3 regions of the Stenotrophomonas sp. 22LJNL06-5-1 genome follow, and region 3 is predicted to be linked to each of the others. Evidence: predicted binding sites of a transcription regulator. Region 3 holds the regulator's gene; each other region holds the start of a gene.
The links. The regulator FliA, encoded in region 3, starts transcription of late flagellar genes. The targets are predictions, from matches to a motif close to TAAAGTTTNNCNNNCNNNGGCCGATAA.
Positions count from the first base shown of each region.

Region 1: a site for FliA is predicted at 3,227-3,253, ahead of AC13GF_RS16650 (GGDEF domain-containing protein). Genes of this name have one in related genera too.
Region 2: a site for FliA is predicted at 3,452-3,478, ahead of AC13GF_RS11915 (GGDEF domain-containing protein). Genes of this name have one in related genera too.

Region 1 covers NZ_JBSPUE010000008.1:29,689-35,676, forward strand. Annotated here, with positions in the region: gene AC13GF_RS16635 (LysR family transcriptional regulator) at 1-556, opposite strand, end outside; gene AC13GF_RS16640 (universal stress protein) at 698-1,144, shown strand; gene AC13GF_RS16645 (hypothetical protein) at 1,150-1,620, shown strand; gene AC13GF_RS16650 (GGDEF domain-containing protein) at 1,675-3,120, opposite strand; gene fghA (S-formylglutathione hydrolase) at 3,307-4,137, opposite strand; gene AC13GF_RS16660 (YqcC family protein) at 4,201-4,560, opposite strand; gene AC13GF_RS16665 (S-(hydroxymethyl)glutathione dehydrogenase/class III alcohol dehydrogenase) at 4,569-5,678, opposite strand; gene frmR (formaldehyde-responsive transcriptional repressor FrmR) at 5,745-5,988, opposite strand, start outside.
Region 2 covers NZ_JBSPUE010000004.1:378,372-384,359, reverse strand. Annotated here, with positions in the region: gene AC13GF_RS11930 (lytic murein transglycosylase) at 1-1,044, opposite strand, end outside; gene egtD (L-histidine N(alpha)-methyltransferase) at 1,129-2,103, opposite strand; gene egtB (ergothioneine biosynthesis protein EgtB) at 2,100-3,371, opposite strand; gene AC13GF_RS11915 (GGDEF domain-containing protein) at 3,522-4,802, shown strand; gene AC13GF_RS11910 (YchJ family protein) at 4,806-5,198, opposite strand; gene AC13GF_RS11905 (sulfite exporter TauE/SafE family protein) at 5,301-5,988, shown strand, end outside.
Region 3 covers NZ_JBSPUE010000012.1:82,612-88,599, reverse strand. Annotated here, with positions in the region: gene AC13GF_RS20460 (chemotaxis protein CheA) at 1-1,244, opposite strand, end outside; gene AC13GF_RS20455 (protein phosphatase CheZ) at 1,247-1,852, opposite strand; gene cheY (chemotaxis response regulator CheY) at 1,852-2,244, opposite strand; gene AC13GF_RS20445 (RNA polymerase sigma factor FliA) at 2,302-3,045, opposite strand; gene AC13GF_RS20440 (MinD/ParA family ATP-binding protein) at 3,042-3,929, opposite strand; gene flhF (flagellar biosynthesis GTPase FlhF) at 3,916-5,538, opposite strand; gene flhA (flagellar biosynthesis protein FlhA) at 5,684-5,988, opposite strand, start outside.

The DNA of each region.
Region 1 (5,988 bases), on a different contig from region 3:
CGGCGCTGATCTCCTCATCGAACAACGGATGATCTTCGCGCGCGGCGCCCATGAACGAGGTACTGAACAGGTTCTGCACCTTGGTATCGGGCGCATGCTTGCCGGCCGTGCTGATGTACAGGTCGATCCGGCCCTGCGCCATCGCATCGTCGTCGGTATCGCCCTCGGGCACGAAGCGCAGCACCGCGCGCGGTGCCTGCTGGCGGAACAGCTCGCGCAGGCGTCCGCCGAAACCACCGACGAACACATCATTGGCACGCACGCTGAAGGTCCGCTCGAGCACGCGCATGTCTACTTCGCGACCGGCGTTGAAGACGCGGTGGGCCTGCTCGATCACATCGCGGACCTGCTCGCGCAGCTGCAGGGCGCGGGGCGTGGGCGCCAGGCCGCGGCCGGCACGCACCAGCACCGGGTCGCCCAGCGCGGTGCGGATCCGGCCCAGGGTACGGCTCATCGCCGGCGCGCTCAGGTTCATCCGGCGCGCGGCGGCGGCCACGCTGCATTCGTCAATCAGCACGTCCAGTGCCAGCAACAGGTTCAGGTCCGGCAGGGGCATGACAGTCTCCAGTAAATCAGATGACTCTACGACACGTGTAACCACCGTGGATTGCGTTATACGCATTCATTGACTGCCGCGCACGGCATGGGTGCGCGCGGAGACATCGGCGACCATCCCCGGCCTGCCAAGGAGACATCCATGTTCAATACCCTGCTGGTCGCCCTGGATGGTGGCCCCCAGCACGCACGCGTGCTGGACCTGGCCGCCGCCATCGCCGGCCCCCACAGCCGCCTGCACCTGCTGTGCGTGCTCGACCCCGAATTCGCGCTGGCGGCCGATGCCAGCGAAGCCGACCGCATCGAGTACCCGGAAGCCGCCCGCCAGCGCTCGCGGGCAGAAGCGGTGCTGGCCGAAGCCCTGGCCGAGCTGCGCGAGCGCGGCGTCGACGCCATCGCGCAGATTCCCTCCGGCGACCCGGGCGAAGTGATCAGCGAGCAGGCCCGGCGCCTGAAGTGCGACCTGGTCGTCATCGGCCACCGCCATCTGTCCCGCCTGGAACGCCTGTTCGAACCCTCGATCGGGCAATGGACCATCGACCACGCGCCCTGTCCCGTGCTGGTGGAAACCCGCGACCCACAGCCCTAGCAACCATGGCCTCCCGTTCCCCGTTGTTTCCCACCCGGGTCAACTACCGCGCCTTCGGCCGCCAGTTCGGCCGCGGCGAACAGGCGCTGCTGGGCGCGATAAGGCAGCTGCGCGACCCCGATCTGCACGCCGATGGCCTCGCCCAGCTGAGCGGACTCGGGCTTGGCCAGGAGGGCTGCGACGCCTTCATCGGCCTGCTGCCGCTGCTGGCCACGCCTGCCGCTCCGATCGATCTGCTGCCGGCCGGCTCTCCGTTCATTGCCGCCAGCGAACTGGACCTGCTGGTCTGCCTGCTGCGCATCGCACAATGGCGGCATGCGCGCCCGCGCGAAGACGACACGCTGGCACCGTTGCGCCAGCAGCTGGCGCGCTGTGCGATGGCCGTGCAGGCGGCAAACCTGCCGTTGCGGCAGCGCTCGTTGTCACCGGTCGGGCTGAGGCTGCTCGATCCCACCGGCTGGCTGCGGCAGCGATGACCCGGCCGCGCCGCCCGTGCGCAATCATGCACAGGGGGCGGGCACCTGGCGCGCTCAGCAATCCATCCTGCCGTGCGCACTGCCTTCGTCGTCGAGCACGTGCGCATGCAGGATCACCTGGTTGCGACCAGCCCGCTTGGCGGCATACAGGCCGGCATCGGCATCCGCCAGCAACTGATCGGCACTGGCCAGCGCCGGCGGATGCAGGTAGCCCACGCCGATGCTGATACTGACCGACCCTTCCGGCAGTGGCAGCGCCGCCACCGCCTCACGCAGGCGCTCGGCCAGCGCCAGCACACCCGACAGCGGGCTTCCGGGCACGATCACCGCAAATTCCTCGCCGCCGTAACGGGCAACACTGTCACCGGCGCGGCCGGCACTGATCTTCAGGACCGTGGCCACGGCCTGCAGGCAGCGGTCCCCGGCCGGATGTCCGTAGCGGTCGTTGAAGACCTTGAAATGGTCGATGTCCAGCAACAGCAGGCCCAGCTCGCTGCCGCTGCGCCGCGCACGGTTCCATTCCGCCAGCAGCAGTGCATCGAACTCGCGCCGGTTGGCCACGCCGGTCAGGCCATCCTGCCGAGCGAGCTGGTCCAGTGATGCCTGCCGTTCCATCAGGTCCACCTGCAGCAGGATGCTGCGCACGCCGAAGCCCAGCGTAGCCACCACGAAGCCGGTGACCGCCAACGGTCGCGCGTGGTCGACCACCAGGGTACCGACCACCAGCAGCAGCAACGGTAGGATCATCGGCCCCGCCGCCTGCACTGTTCTGGCCAGCCTCGGGTGCATCACGAACGTCGGCGCGGGCGCCTGGCTCATCGCCAGCAACGCCAGCAGCAGGAATGGCAGATCGATCAGCAGATCGTTGTAGGCACCGAAGGACTGTTCCGAGGTGTAGTGGTTGATGTAGTACGCCACCATCAGGTAGCCCACCGCGTAGATCGCCAGCGCGCGGAAGAAGTTGCGCCGCTCCGGAACGTCCCCCACCAGCCAGCGCACCACCGCGAATCCGGCGATGCACAGATTCTGGATATCGAACATGCGCTGCATGTTGGACAACGCGTGGTCATCGATGTCGACGCGCGCGGCAAACGACTGCGCGTGCACGAAGAACAGCACGCCCAGCAACGCGGCCATCGCCGCGTCGATCAGGCTGATGCTCAACCGCTCGCGGCGTGCACGGGCCAGGATGAACACCAGTGGCACGCCGTACAGCACATACAGGAACAGGCTGGCCTGCGGCGTGACATCGGCACGGCCGGCACCAAGCGCGTCGATCATGTTGACGGCCATGCCACCCGCCCAAAGCAGCAGCGCCAGGGCGGTGGCGCGCCAGCCGAGCGCGGCACGGTCGCGGCGCGCCCGCCACAGGCAGGCCGCCGCCGCCAGCAACGGGGCGCCCGTGAGGAACACGAAGGAACCCGCACCGGCCGGACCCGGCCACAAGGCCACGACCAGGCCGTGGCACAGCACATACAGCAGCGCCAGCACTACCGGCATGCATCCCCCGATCCGCAAGGCCGTATGGGCGCACCATAGCCCCGCCCGCGCCACGGCCACGTGATCCACTGCGGCAAGACGACACTCCGCGTGTGCCGCCATGGTGGTGCCGGCCGCTGGCCGGCAATCCCAATGAATCACAGGGCGGCAGGTTGCCGACCAGCGGCCGGCACTACCGGAAAGCCCTCAGCCGTGCAGGGCGCGGGCGTGATGGGCGATGTGCTCGCCGATGAAACTGGCGATGAAGTAGTAGCTGTGGTCGTAGCCCGGCTGCAGGCGCAGGGTCAGCGGATGGCCGGCGGCATCGCAGGCCTGCTGCAGACGCTGCGGCTGCAGCTGGGTCTGCAGGAATTCGTCCGCCTCGCCCTGGTCGACCAGCAACGGCAGGCGCTCACGGGCCACGGCGACCAGTTCACTGGCATCCCACTGCGCCCAGTCCGCCGGGTTGTCGCCCAGGTAGGCGTGGAAGGCCTTCTGCCCCCACGGCACGTGGCTGGGTGCGACGATCGGCGAGAACGCCGACACGCTGCGGTAGCGACCCGGGTTGCGCAGCGCGATCACCAGCGCACCATGGCCGCCCATCGAGTGGCCGCTGATGCCACGCGCTTCGGTGACCGGGAAATGCGCCTCGATCAGTGCTGGCAGCTCCTGTGCCACGTAGTCGTGCATGCGGTAGTGCTTCGCCCACGGTGCACGGGTGGCATTGAGGTAGAACCCCGCCCCCTTGCCCAGGTCATAGCCCTCGGCATCGGCCACGTCATCGCCGCGCGGGCTGGTATCAGGCGCAACGATGATCACGCCATGCTCGGCCGCATAGCGCTGCGCGCCGGCCTTGGTGATGAAATTCTGCTCGGTGCAGGTCAGGCCGCTCAACCAGTACAGCACCGGCAGCGTCTGCGTTTCCGCCTGCGGCGGCAGGTAGACAGCGAACTGCATGTCGCAGCCCAGCGTGGTGGAATGATGGCGGTAGACGTCCTGCCAGCCGCCGGAACAGGCGCGGTGTTCGATGCGTTCCATGGTGCTCTCCTGCACGGCGCGTCAGCGCGCGCGTGCTTCTGGTAGATGCCGACCTTGGCCGGCTTATCCACGCGCGGCGTGGATGCCTTTGTTGATCCGTTCATCCAGCTGCGCCAGCAGGCGCAGCAACGGTTCGACGCCAGGCTGGCCATCAAGATTGCGCCAGGCCGCCACGGCCACATCGCTGCGTGGCGGCCACTGCCCGGCCGCGCGCGCCTCGTAGAGGCGCGGCAGGAATACCTGCGCAAGCCACTGCTCGAACGGCATGCCATCGTCGCTGCCGAAGGCCGAAGTCACCGCACGCGGTGGCCCCACCTCGCCCACTACCCAGCCCAGCGCACGCAACGCCTGCTCGATCGGCGCCACCAGGGCCGCGCGCGGGTCTTCCGCACGCGGCCGGCGCAGGGCATCCAGCCAGCCCATGACGCGGCTCAGTAATGGACCACCGAACGGATCGACTTGCCTTCATGCATCAGGTCGAAGGCTTCGTTGATCTTGTCCAGGTCCATGGTGTGGGTGACGAACGGGGCCAGTTCGATATCACCCTTCATCGCGTCTTCCACCATGCCCGGCAGCTGGCTGCGGCCCTTCACGCCACCGAAGGCCGTGCCCATCCACTTGCGCCCGGTCACCAGCTGGAACGGACGGGTGGAGATCTCCTGGCCCGAACCGGCCACGCCGATCACCACGCTCTGGCCCCAGCCACGGTGCGCGCATTCCAGCGCCGCGCGCATCACGTTGACGTTGCCGATGCATTCGAAGCTGTGGTCCACGCCCCAGGTGGTCATTTCAACGATGACCTGCTGGATCGGCTTGTCGTAGTCCTTCGGATTGATGCAGTCGGTGGCACCGAATTCGCGCGCCAGCTCGAACTTGGACGGGTTGGTGTCCACCGCGATGATGCGGCCGGCCTTGGCCTGGCGCGCGCCCTGGATCACCGCCAGACCGATGCCACCGAGGCCGAACACGGCCACGCTGTCGCCTTCCTGCACCTTGGCGGTGTTGTGCACCGCGCCGATGCCGGTGGTGACGCCACAGCCGAGCAGGCAGACGTGCTCCGGGTTCGCTTCCGGATTGATCTTGGCCAGCGAGACTTCGGCCACCACGGTGTACTCGCTGAAGGTCGAGCAGCCCATGTAGTGGTACAGCGGCTCGCCGTTGTAGCTGAAGCGGCTGGTGCCATCGGGCATCACGCCCTTGCCCTGGGTGGCACGCACCGACACGCACAGGTTGGTCTTGCCGCTCTTGCAGAACAGGCACTCGCCGCACTCGGCGGTGTACAACGGAATCACGTGGTCGCCCGGCTTGACGCTGGTCACGCCCTCGCCCACCTCCACCACGATGCCGGCGCCTTCATGGCCCAGCACCACCGGGAACAGGCCTTCCGGATCATCGCCAGACAGGGTGAACGCATCGGTGTGGCAGACACCGGTGTGGGTGATCTTGACCAGCACTTCGCCCTTCTTCGGCGGGGCGACGTCGATTTCGACGATCTGCAGCGGCTGGCCGGGACCAAAGGCGACGGCGGCACGGGACTTCATGGTGGCTTCTCCAGGATCAGGCGGAAATGGGATGGCAGGGAGATCGGCGCGAAGTGGCGCCGATGCTTATTTCAGGTACGAGCGGATCAACGCGCTCATGTCGCGCACGCGTTCGGCGCGTTGTTCGTCGGAGGCTGCGGGTTGCCCGAACTCCTCGCGCAGATGGGCCTCCATCACCTCGGACATCAGGCCGTTGACGGCGCCACGGATGGCGGCGATCTGCTGCAGCACCGGCCCGCAGTCGGCGCCGGCTTCCAGCGCGCGGTCCAGCGCATCGCACTGGCCGCGGATGCGGCGCACGCGGGCCAGG
Region 2 (5,988 bases), on a different contig from region 3:
ATCGCGGCCCAGGCCCGGGTCGTCGGTCGGCCAGGCGGTGGCCAACCCGCTGCCGCCACGCAATTGGTCAGCCAGCGTCGCGATCGCCAGCGCATAGCTTTCGGCGGCGTTGTAGCTGTAGATCGCGTCGTAGTTGCGGAACACCAGCAATGCCGGGCCCTTGTTGCCGGCCGGCAGCAGCAGGGCGGCGCGCGCATCCGCCGGCAGGTTGGCCGGAGCCAACGCGCTGCCATCCAGCGCGGTCACGCCCTGCGCACGCCAGTCGGCCAGGGCGCGACGCTGGGTGCGCCCGGCCTGGCTGGCGTTGAAGCCCGCAGGAACGCGGACTTCCATGCCCCACGGCTCTCCGCTGCGCCAGCCGGCGCGCTTGAGGTAGTTGGCGGTGGACGCCAGCGCATCGGGAATGCTGCCGACCAGATCGCGGCGGCCATCGCCATCACCGTCCACGGCGATGCGTGCATAGGTGCTGGGCATGAACTGCGTATGCCCGAAGGCACCGGCCCAGGAACCGGTGAGCCCCTGTGCCTGCAGGTCCCCGCGGTCGATCAGCTTGAGCAGCGCCAGCAGTTCACCACGGAAGAAGGGTTGGCGACGGCCGGCACAGGACAGCGTGGCCAGTGACTGCAGCAATGGGCGCTTGCCGAACACGCGGCCGTAGTCGCTCTCCACGCCCCAGACCGCGACGATGGTGGCCGGGTCGACGCCGTACTGCGCCGACACCCGATCGAGCAGGTCGCGGTGCTGCTGCAGCATGGCGCGACCATCAGCCACGCGCTGGCGATCGACCAGCGCGGCCAGGTAGTCCCAGATCGGCGTGGTGAATTCCGGCTGTGCATCAAGCAGGCCAAGCACGCTGGGATCCGGGGTGAGCCCGGCGGTGATCTCATTGAAGCGGTCGGCGCTGATGCCCTGGCTGGTGGCCGTGGCCTGCAGACCCGCCAGGCAGCGGATGAAGGCCGGATCGACGCTGGCATCGGATGCTGCAGGCAGCGCGGGGGGCGAGGCGAGAGCGGCCGCCAGGCCGAGCGTGGTCAGAATGGGCATGGCGTCCTCCGTGTTGCCGTTGCACGGCCATCTTAGGGGTAGCGGTACTGCTGAACCTGAAGGGGCACCGGCTGGCCGCCTGCCCTAGATGGCACGCAGCAGGCGCAGGCCGTAGGCAGGACTGTCGGCATTCCAGCGCTGCGTGACCTGCAGTCCCGCCTCCTGCAGCAGCGCCTCGAAGCTGTCGTCGGTGTACTTGTGGCTGTACTCGACGCGCATCGGTTCATCGGCGGCAAAGTGAAAGGTGCGACCGTCCAGATGCACATCCTGCGGCCCACGGCTGACCAGGTCGGTTTCGATGCGCAGCCGCGCGGTGCTGTAGCGGGCACGGTGGCGGAAGCCGTCGAGGTCGAAGTCGCTGCCGATCTCACGGTTGAGCCGGGCCAGCAGATTGAGCGTGAATGCGGCGGTGACGCCCTGCGCATCGTTGTAGGCGGCCTCGATCATTGCCGGGTCCTTGTGCAGATCGATGCCGACCAGGGCCAGGCCGTCGTGGCCCATCGTCTGGCGCATCGCCCGCAGCAGTGCGACCGCGTCTTCGCCTTCAAAGTTGCCCAGCGTGGAACCGGGAAAGAACAGCAGCCGTCGCGCGGGTTCGCGTTCGGGCATGGGTACGGCCACGGGACGGGTGAAGTCGGCACAGACCGGCAGCATCTCCACCTGGGGCAGTGCGGGTGCCAGATGGTCGATGCTGGACAGCAGCGCGGCACGCGAGATTTCAATCGGCGTGTAGGCCACCGGGTCGCGCAGGGCGGCCAGCAGCAGCGCGGTCTTGCGTCCGCTGCCGCTGCCCAGCTCCACTACGTGCAGGCGCGGGCCAACGGTGCGGGCGATGTCCGGCAGCACACGCGCCAGCAGGGCCAGCTCGGTGCGCGTGGGGTAGTACTCGGGGGTCTGCGTGATCTGCTCGAACAGACGCGAGCCGCGTGCATCGTAGAAGTACTTGGACGGCAGCTGGCGGGGCGTGCGCGACAACCCGGCCACCACGTCAGCCAGGATCTGCTGGCGCCCGGGGGTGAGATCGGTCAATGCGTGCAGCGCGTCCTGCACCGTACTCATGCGACGTCCCTGGCCAGGCGCAGCCCGGAGAACTGCCAACGCGCCGGGGGCATGAAGAAGTTGCGGTAGCTGGCACGCACGTGGCCACGGGGCGTGGCACAGCTGCCACCGCGCAGCACCCATTGACCGCACATGAACTTGCCGTTGTATTCACCGAGGTTGCCGGCGAAAGGGTGGAAGCCCGGGTAGGCGCCATACGCGCTGTGGGTCCATTCCCATACATCGCCGAACAGCTGCCGCATTCCACTGCCCTGCGCTGCCTGCGGTTGCAGCCGATCGTCATCGGCGAAATGGCCCCGCAGCGGCTGCGACGCGGCAGCAGCTTCCCACTCGAACTCGCTGGGCAGGCGCGCGCCGGCCCAGCGGGCGCAGGCATCGGCCTCGTAGTAGCTGAGGTGGCAGACCGGCGCATGCGGGTCCAGCTTGCGCCAACCGCCCAGGGTGTACTCGCGCTGCAGGGCGTCATCCCAGTACAGCGGATGCCGCCAGTCCTCGGCTTCACGCACTACCCAGCCTTCACTGAGCCACCAGCGCGGCTCGCGGTAGCCGCCGGCGTCGATGAAGGCGCGGTACTCGTCATTGCTGACGGGACGCTCGGCCAGTGCGTGCGCGGGGAGCAGCACGCGATGCGCTGGCGATTCGTTGTCGTAGGCGAAGGCGGTATGCCGCGGCCAGGCTGCGGCACCGACGGTGACGATGCGCTCGGGTGATTCGATCCAGCCCTGTGCACTGGCAGCGCTGGCGGTAGGTTGCAGGTCCTCGCGGTAGGCGGGCTGCAACGGGTTGCACCAGAACGCATGCTTGATGTCGGTGAGCAGGAGTTCCTGGTGCTGCTGTTCGTGCTGCAGGCCCAACTGCAGGTGCTGCAGCGCCTGCTCATCAAGATCGCCTGCCGCCAGCCGCGATTGCACCTGTGCATCCACCTGCTGGCGGTAGTCGCGTACCTGCTGCAGCGACGGCCGCGACAGCAGCCCACGCTGCGGCCGGGCATGCGCCGGCCCGACGCTCTTGTAGTAGCTGTTGAACAGGTAATCCCAGGCCGGGTCATGCGCTGGCGCGGTGGCGAAGCCCGCCAGCACGAAGCGTTCGAAGAACCAGGTGGTGTGAGCCAGGTGCCATTTGCTCGGGCTGGCGTCGGCCATGCTCTGCAGCATGGCGTCCTCGGCGCTGAGCGGCGCGGCCAGTTGCATGCTGCGCGCACGCACCCGTGCGAACTGGTGGGCGAGATCGTGCTGCGGGGCAGCGACGGCGGCGGGTACGCTGTCCATGTGGGCAGCATCGGCGCTGGGCGGTGAGTGCGATGTCATGGTTCGGCGTCACTTCGTTCACATGGGTAAGCCCCCCGCATTCAAGATGCAGGCACGCGCGCCGCTAACGGCAATGCTGCGGCCGCGTCGTCACCGCGCTGGAATTCCTGCTTGCCCCTGCATCCGCTCCGCCAGCCTGCGCACTACCTGTTCGTGCTGCCCGCCCTGCTGGTTGCCGTGGTGGTATGGACCGCATTGGATACCGCAGACGTGGCCAGCCCGGCGCAGCGCATCCTGCCCTGGCTGCTGGCCTGCCTCGGTGCCGGCCTGGCCCTGCTCTACCATCAGGTACGTTCGCTGTGCCTGCTGCTGGTGGTGGCGGTGATGTTCGCGCTGCTGCACCAGGATGTCGGCGGCTACCTGCGCAACGGTCATGTCGGCGCGCTGACACCCCTGCGCTTCCATGCCATCTCGGCGTGGCTGCCATTGCTGTTCGCCGGCCTGTCGTTGTGGCCCGAGCGCGGGCGGCGCCGCCACGACCTGCTGTTGCGCTCCGTCGCCAGCGGTACGGCACTGCTGATCTTCCTGCTGCTGGCCACGCAACAGCCGCGCGGCATGCACGATCTGCTGTCGAACCGTCACTGGGCGTGGATCCCGGCCGACTGGAACGCGCTGGCGCAGCTGCCGGCGCTGCTGTTCCTGCTGGCCACGGCGGCGCTGGGCTGGCAGGCATGGCGGCATCCGCGGCCGCTGCATACAGCAATGCTGCTGGCCCTGCTGTGCCTGTGGTGGATGCTGCCGAGGGTGTTCCTGCAGCCGGTGCTGCTGCCGGCGCTGAGCAGCGCCGCCCTGCTGCTGATGCTGGGTGCGATGCTGCAGGAGTCCTTCCACATGGCCTTCCGCGATGAGCTGACCGGCCTGCCAGGGCGCCGCGCGTTCAACGAGACCCTGCAGCGGGCACGCGGCACCTACAGCATCGCGATGGTGGACGTGGACCATTTCAAATCGTTCAACGACACCCACGGCCACGACACCGGCGACGACGTGCTGCGCCTGGTGGCCTCGCGGCTGGCGCGGGTGGGAGATGGTGGCCGTGCGTTCCGCTATGGCGGCGAGGAGTTCGCGGTGGTGTTCCTGGACCGCCCGGCAATGGCCTGCATCGATGCCGTGGAAGCCTTGCGGCGGAGCATCGAGGACACCCGCATGCAGCTGCGTGACCGCAGCACCCGCAGCCGCGACGATGACGCCGGGCGCCAGCAGCGCGGGCGCGGCGGCAGCGGACAGGTAGTGCAGGTGACGGTGAGCATCGGCCTGGCCGACACCCGTGTCGGTCCGCGGCCGGCGGCCGTGGTCAAGGCGGCTGACCAGGCGCTGTATGTCGCCAAGGACGGCGGCCGCAACCAGGTGCGCGCGCATGCCAGCCAGGACGTGCTGGCAGTACGCGGTGGCTGAGGCTCAGACCGCGTCGAGGTAGTACCAGCGGCCGTCGATGCGCAGGAAGCGGCTGTGCTCGGTCATCTTCACCGCGCTGCCGCCGCCCACCCGGTAGCGCGCGGTGAACCGGACCTCGGCGCTGTCGGCGCCGGTGACGGTGTGCTCGTGCACGGTCAGGCCCAGCCAATGCGTACGCTGGCCGGGCGCATCATCCAGCGACAGCTCGGCCGGACGCGTGTCCGGGTGCCAGCTCTGGCGCAGGTAGTCGGCCAGGCCCCGCACATAGGCGCTGTAGCGCGAACGCATCAGGCGCTCGGCATCCGGCGCGGCTTCACCGTCATGGAAGCGGCCGCAGCAGGCGGCATAGTCGGCGGGCAGGCCGCATGGACAGGGATCGGCAGGTTTTCGGCTCATGCCGGCATTGTCGCCGGGTTGCGCGGATTGATCCACGCGCGACACAAGTCGCCGGGTACAGGACAGGCGTATGCTGTCGCGCCCCCACCTTGATTGATCGCCGTGCTGGAACTGGTTCCCCCCGAGTTGTGGTGGCTGGTGGTGATCGCCTTCATCGCCGGTCTTGTGGATGCCGCCGTAGGTGGCGGTGGCCTGGTGCAGCTGCCGGGACTGTTCACTGTGTTGCCGCAGCAGACGCCAGCGATGCTGTTCGGTACCAACAAGTTCAGTTCGATGTTCGGTACCGGTGCGGCCGCCTGGCGCTATGCGCGCAACGTACGCTTCCCGTGGAAACCGGTACTGTTCGCGGCCGGCACGGCCTTCATCTTCTCCTTCGCCGGGGCCACTGCGGTGAGCCTGCTGCCCAAGGATGCGGTGCGCCCGCTGGTGCTGGTGCTGCTGATCGCGATGCTGGCCTACACACTGTGGAAGAAGGACTTCGGCGCGCTGCACCGCCCGCAGGAGATCGGTCGCCGCGAGCTGGTGATCGCGCTGGCGATCGGTGCGGCGATCGGTTTCTACGACGGCTTCTTCGGGCCGGGCACCGGCAGCTTCCTGATCTTCCTGTTCGTGCGCTTCTTCGGGCTGGATTTCCTGCGCGCGTCAGCGGCGTCGAAGGTGGTGAACCTGGCCACCAATGTGGCAGCGATCTCGTTCTTCGTGCCGACCGGCAACATCCTGTGGCTGTTCGCGCTGCCGATGGCGGCGGCCAACATCATCGGTTCGGTGGTGGGCACGCGCCTGGCGCTGA
Region 3 (5,988 bases):
CGGGCGGCCGCTTCGGGATCGATCAGGCCCTTCTCGCGCGCCTTGGCACGCAGCTTTTCCGGGTCGATGCCGGCGCCATCGTCCTGCACCTCGATACTGACGTAGTCGCCTTCCTGCTGCGCCGAGAGGCGTACATGGCCCATCCGCGGCTTGCCCTGCGCCTCGCGCAGGTCGGGCATTTCCACGCCGTGGTCGATGGCGTTGCGGACCAGGTGCACCAGCGGGTCGGCCAGCGCTTCGACCAGGTTGCGGTCGAGCTCGGTCTCGGCGCCGATCAGCTCCAGGTCCACTTCCTTCTTCAGTGAGCGGGCGACGTCGCGGGCAACCTTGGGGAAGCGGGAGAAGACCTTGCCCACCGGCTGCATGCGGGTACGCATCACCGCCGACTGCAGGCGGGCCGTGGCGATGTCCAGGGTGGACACGGCGCGGTCCAGCTCTTCATCGCGCAGGCGTGCACGCAGAGTCTTGAGCCGATTACGTGACAGCACCAGTTCGCCGATCAGGTTGACGATCGCGTCCAGGCGCTTGGTGTCCACGCGCACCGTGTGTTCGGCCTCGGCCAACGGCTTGGCAGCCGGCTTTGCCGCCGGTGCCGGTGCGGCGGCCGGTCGCGGGGCTGCAACCGGTGCCGGCGCCACGGCAGCGGCAGGCTTGGTGCCCGGTGCGGCGCCACCGTGCAGCTGGTCGAGCAGGGCTTCGAACTCGTCTTCGCTGATCAGTCCGTCGTCGGCTTTTTTTGCCGGCGCGACGGCGGTCGGTGCATTGCCGCCGTGTAGCTGGTCGAGCAGGGCCTCGAATTCGTCGTCGGTGATCAGGTCGCTGCCGCCCGCAGAGGGTGCTGCGGTGGCGGGTGCAGCCACGGCGCTGCCATGTACGTCGAACTGGGCGATCAGGTCCGGCGGCGCATAGCCTGGCTCGGTGCCGGAAGACACGGCATCCAGCATCGACTGCAGGTAATCCAGCGATTGCTGGGCCGCGTCGAAGTGGTGGGCCTGCAGCACCGCCTGGCCGGCGCGGGCGGCGCCCAGCGCTTCTTCAGCGGCGTGGCACAGCTCGACCATGGCGGTGACGCCGAGGAAGCCGGCGCCGCCCTTGAGCGTGTGGTAGCCGCGGAACACCGCGTTGAGCTGATCGCTGTCCTGCGGTGCCTGCTCCAGCGACACCAGCTGTTCGCCGAGGCGATCCAGGATTTCCTGTGCCTCGATGATGAAATCGGCAGTGATGTCGTCGGATACCGCGCTCATGCTTACAGCCCCAGATCCGACAACAGGTCGTCGGCGTCGTTCTGCGAGACCGCGTGGCGGTCCAGTCCCTTCAGTGCCGGCCCGGCCAGTTCCGGGTCGGTGCGATGCTGTTCCGGCGGCAGGCCGAGTGCGCCGAAGCCTTCGTGCACGCGGCGGACGATGCCGACCACGCGACGGATGATCTGCCCGGTCAGGTCCTGGTAGCTCTGGGTCAGGGCGATCTCGGTCAGGTTGTGGCGGATGCGCTCGAGCTGCGCGTCCTGGCCAGGCTGCAGGCCTTCGGCGCGCAGCTGTTCGGTCAGGCTGCGGCATTCCTCGGCCAGGTCCAGGGTGCGGTGCGTGGCCTGTTCGGTCATCGCCACCACGTGGTCCAGGCGCGCGCAGGCATCGTCCAGTTCGCCGGCTTCGCTGGGTACGGTCGGTAGTTCACCCAGCGCCTGTCCCAGTTCGCGGGCCAGCCGCGAGAGGCCGCTCATCATCGGCTGCGTGCGCAGCGCGACCAGTCCGTCGATGCGCTGCCGCCAGGCGGCCTCGTCACCGGACTCCAGTGCGTCCAGGGCTTCCTGCAGGCGCAGGGCGAGGGCGTTCTTGTCGACCGTGGTATCCATCAGGCGCTGGCCGCCAGGCGTTCGAAGATCTTGCCGAGCTTCTCTTCCAGCGTCTGCGCGGTGAACGGCTTGATGATGTAGCCGTTCACGCCGCTCTGGGCGGCTTCGATGATCTGCTCGCGCTTGGCTTCGGCAGTGACCATCAGCACCGGCAGGGTCTTCAGCTTGGCATCGGCACGGATCGCCTTGAGCAGCTCGATGCCGGTCATCACCGGCATGTTCCAGTCGGTCACCACGAAATCGAACGGCTGGCTCTGCAGCAGCGACAGCGCGGCATGCCCGTCCTCGGCTTCGGCGGTGTTGGTGAAGCCCAGATCGCCCAGCAGGTTCTTGACGATTCGACGCATGGTCGAGAAGTCGTCGACGATCAGGATGCGCATGTTCTTGTTCAAAGCAGAATTCCTTTGTTGTTCATTCCGGACGGCCGGGGGCAGCCGCCTCGGGGATGTTCATTCTTCGAGGCCGGCGTCGGCAGCCTCGAACAGCTTCAGCCGGCCACGCAGGCGCAGTACCGCCTGGCCGTGGATCTGGCAGACCCGCGACTCGCTCACGCCGAGCACCGCGCCGATCTCCTTCAGGTTCAGTTCCTGCTCGTAGTAGAGCGAGAGCACCAGCTGTTCGCGCTCGGGCAGGTGGCCGATGGCCTTGCCCAGCTCGCGGCCGAACTCGCCGCGCTCCAGCACCTGCTGCGGGGTCGGACCACCCTGGGCCACGGTGTCCAGCTCGCCCTGGTCCTCGATGCGCGATTCCAGGCTCAGCACCTGGCCGCGGGCGGCGTCTTCCATCAGCCGCAGGTACTCGGGCAATGGCATCTCCATCGCGGCGGCCACTTCGGTGGCGCTGGCGGCACGGCCACTGCTCTGTTCCAGGCGGCGGATGGTGGCGGCGGCATCACGTGCACGGCGGTGCACCGAGCGCGGCACCCAGTCGCCACGGCGGATCTCATCGATCATCGAACCGCGGATGCGGATCGAGGCGTAAGTCTCGAACGAAGCACCCTGGTCGGCGTCATAGCTGCGCGACGCTTCGATCAGGCCCATCATGCCGGCCTGGATCAGGTCGTCGACTTCGACGCTCGCCGGCAGGCGTGCGGCCAGGTGGTGGGCGATGCGCCGCACCAGGTCCGAATGCTGGGCGATGACCTCGTTGGCCGCCGAGCGCTGGACTTCCCTGTACTGGGCTGCGCCTTTCATGCGGCCACCCCTCGCTGCTTGAGGATGCGTTCGAGGAAGAACTCAACGCCGCCGCGCGGTTCGGTCGGCGCCTGCCAGCGTGCGGTACGGCGCGCGATCTCGGTGATCGCAAGCGCGGCCGGGCTGGACGGGTAGGCCTTCACCACCGGCTGCTGGCGCTGCACCGACAGGCGCAGCCAGTCATCCTGCGGCACGCAGCCCAGGTAGTTCAGCGAGACATCGGCGAGGAACTTCTCGCAGACGCGGGTCAGCTTCTCGTACAGCACGCGGCCCTCGTTAGGGTCGCGCACCATGTTGGCTACCACCTGGATGCGGTCCACACCGCGCTCGCGCGACAGCACCTTGATCAGCGCATAGGCGTCGGTGATCGAGGCCGGCTCGTCACAGACCACCACCACGGTGTCCTGCGCGGCCTGGCAGAAGGTCAGCACGCCATCGGTGATGCCGGCGGCGGTGTCCACCACCATGATGTCCAACTCGCGCTCGAGTTCGGAGAACACGTTGACCAGGCCGACGTGCTCGGCCGGGGCCAGTTCGGCCATGTGGCGGCGGCCGGACGCGGCCGGCACCACCAGCACCCCGTTCGGGCCTTCGACGATGACGTCGTCCAGCGTGCAGCGGCCGGCGACCAGGTCGGCCAGGGTAAAGGTGGGATTCAGCCCCAGGATCACGTCGATGTTGGCCAGGCCGAGGTCGGCGTCCAGCAGCAGCGTGCGCTTGCCCATGCCGGCCAGCGCCACGGCCAGGTTGGCCGAAACGTTGGTCTTGCCCACGCCGCCCTTGCCGCCAGTGACGGCAATGGTGCGCACAGGGCCGAGCGGCTCGCTGCGGGTGGCCGACAGCGGGAAGGTCTTGGTCAGCTTGGCGTACTCACGCGACGGCATGGTTCAACTCCGGGTTGCAGGGCATATCGGCCGCGCGGCGCAAATCTTCAAGGCGAAGTACGAGATTGGCTGCACTGGCCCGGTGCAGGTCCTCCGGAACGTCCTGGCCATCGGTCACCCAGGTGATCGGCAGGGCGTGGTCCACGGCCACCGACAGGGCGTTGCCGAAGCGGCCGGTCTCGTCCAGCTTGCTCAGTACCAGGCCCTGCAGGTTGGCGGCGCCGAAGCGGCGGACCACCTCGTCCATGTCGCCGAAGCTGGTGTTGGCCGGCAGCACCAGCAGGGTGCGCACCTGGCGGGCGGCACGCAGCCACTGCAGCTGGGCGGCCAGTGCGCGGTCGCGCGGGCCCAGGCCGGCGGTGTCGATCAGTACCAGCTTGTAGTCCTTCAGGCGTTCCAGCAGCTGGTCCAGGTCGGTGCCGCTGTTGGCCTCGTGCACCGCGATGCCGAGCTGGCGGCCGTAGCCGTACAGCTGCTCGCGGGCACCGATGCGGGTGGTGTCGGTGGTGACCAGGGCGACGTCACGCGGCGCGTGCTTCTCGGCGAAGCGCGAGGCCAGCTTGGCGATGGTGGTGGTCTTGCCGGCGCCGGTCGGGCCGACCAGGGCGATCACGCCGCCTTCTTCCAGCGGGTCGACCGGGGCGATCGGCAGCTTGCGCGAAATCAGCCCCAGCATCAGGCCGCGGCCGCGGTGGGCCTCGGTCTCCAGCGGGATCTGCATGGCCACGTCGCGGGCCAGGCCGGCGTCGAAGCCGTACTCGTCCATCAGGTCCAGCGCAGTGGCGCGCACCGGGCAACCGCGCAGGCGCTCGTCGGTGAAGCGGTTCATTTCGCGCTCGATCACCTGGCGCATGCCCGCCACTTCCTGGCGCAGCTGGCGGATCTCGGCGTCGTCCTGGGCAACCACGGTCAGCGTCGGTGCCGGGGCCAGCACGGGGGCAGGGTCGGTTTCGTCGCTGGCTTCAGCCGGTGCCGGTTCGCTGGCGGCGATTCCCGGCTGGGTGGCGGCCACAGCAGCGGCCGGCAGCGGCGGCGGCTGCACCGTCGGGGCCGGGCTTTCGTGATCCGCAGCCTGCGGCGGATCGATCTGGAAGTGGGCGCGGTTGGCCGGCACGGCGTTGGCAGGTGCCGGTGCAACGGGGGCTTCGGCGAACGGAGCGAAGATCTGTTCCGGCAGCGCCGGTTCGTTGACGGCGGCACGCGCCAGGGTGGCGGCGAAGCCGGTGCTGCCGCGGGTCGGCACGATCTCGTCGGCGCTGTCCAGGGTGCGGCCGGTGGCGCCGACCGCAGCGCGGGCGAGGGCGGCCACGGCCGAGGTGGTGGCGGCGACCGGTTCCGGCGCCGGGGTACTGCTGCGGCGGCGGGTGACGGCGGCGATCACCGCGTCGGCGGCGGTGCGCGGCTTCGGCGCCGGCGGCGGAGCGATGTCGCGACGCGAGGCTTCCAGCGCACGCTGCACGGCGCTCTCATCGTAGTTGGCGGCGGCGACGATCTCGATGCCTTCCTCGATCCGGCGGTTGGACAGGATCACGGCGTCAGGGCCATGTTCCTTGCGCACCAGGTTCATGGCCGAGCGCATGTCGGCGGCGACGAATCGTTTGATTTTCATGCTGTGGTCACGGGACGAAGACGGCGGGGTGGCGGTCGGAGAACTCGGGTGGTCGGTGGTCTGCACGGTGCGGGTTCCCCTTGGTATCTGTCTGTTGCGTTGGTTCGAAAGTGGTGTCTGTTTTCTGGCGCATCGGAGGGCGGCGTCAGCTGATCGTTCCGACCAGTTTCAGGCGCTTGTCCTCCGGCACCTCGCTGTAGGCCAGGACCGACAGCGACGGAACGCTGTGGCGGACCAGGCGGGCCAGCGCGGCGCGCACCGGGCCAGGTACCAGCACGACCGCGGGCTCGTTGCGGGCTTCCTGCTTGCTGACACATTCGGCCAGGCTCTGGTGCAGTCGCTCAGCGAGTCCGGGTTCCAGCGCGGCGCCGTTGCCCTGCGTGGACTCCTGCAAGACACGTTCCAATTGCGGGTTGAGGGTGAACACCGGCAGCTCCGCCGACATTCCGG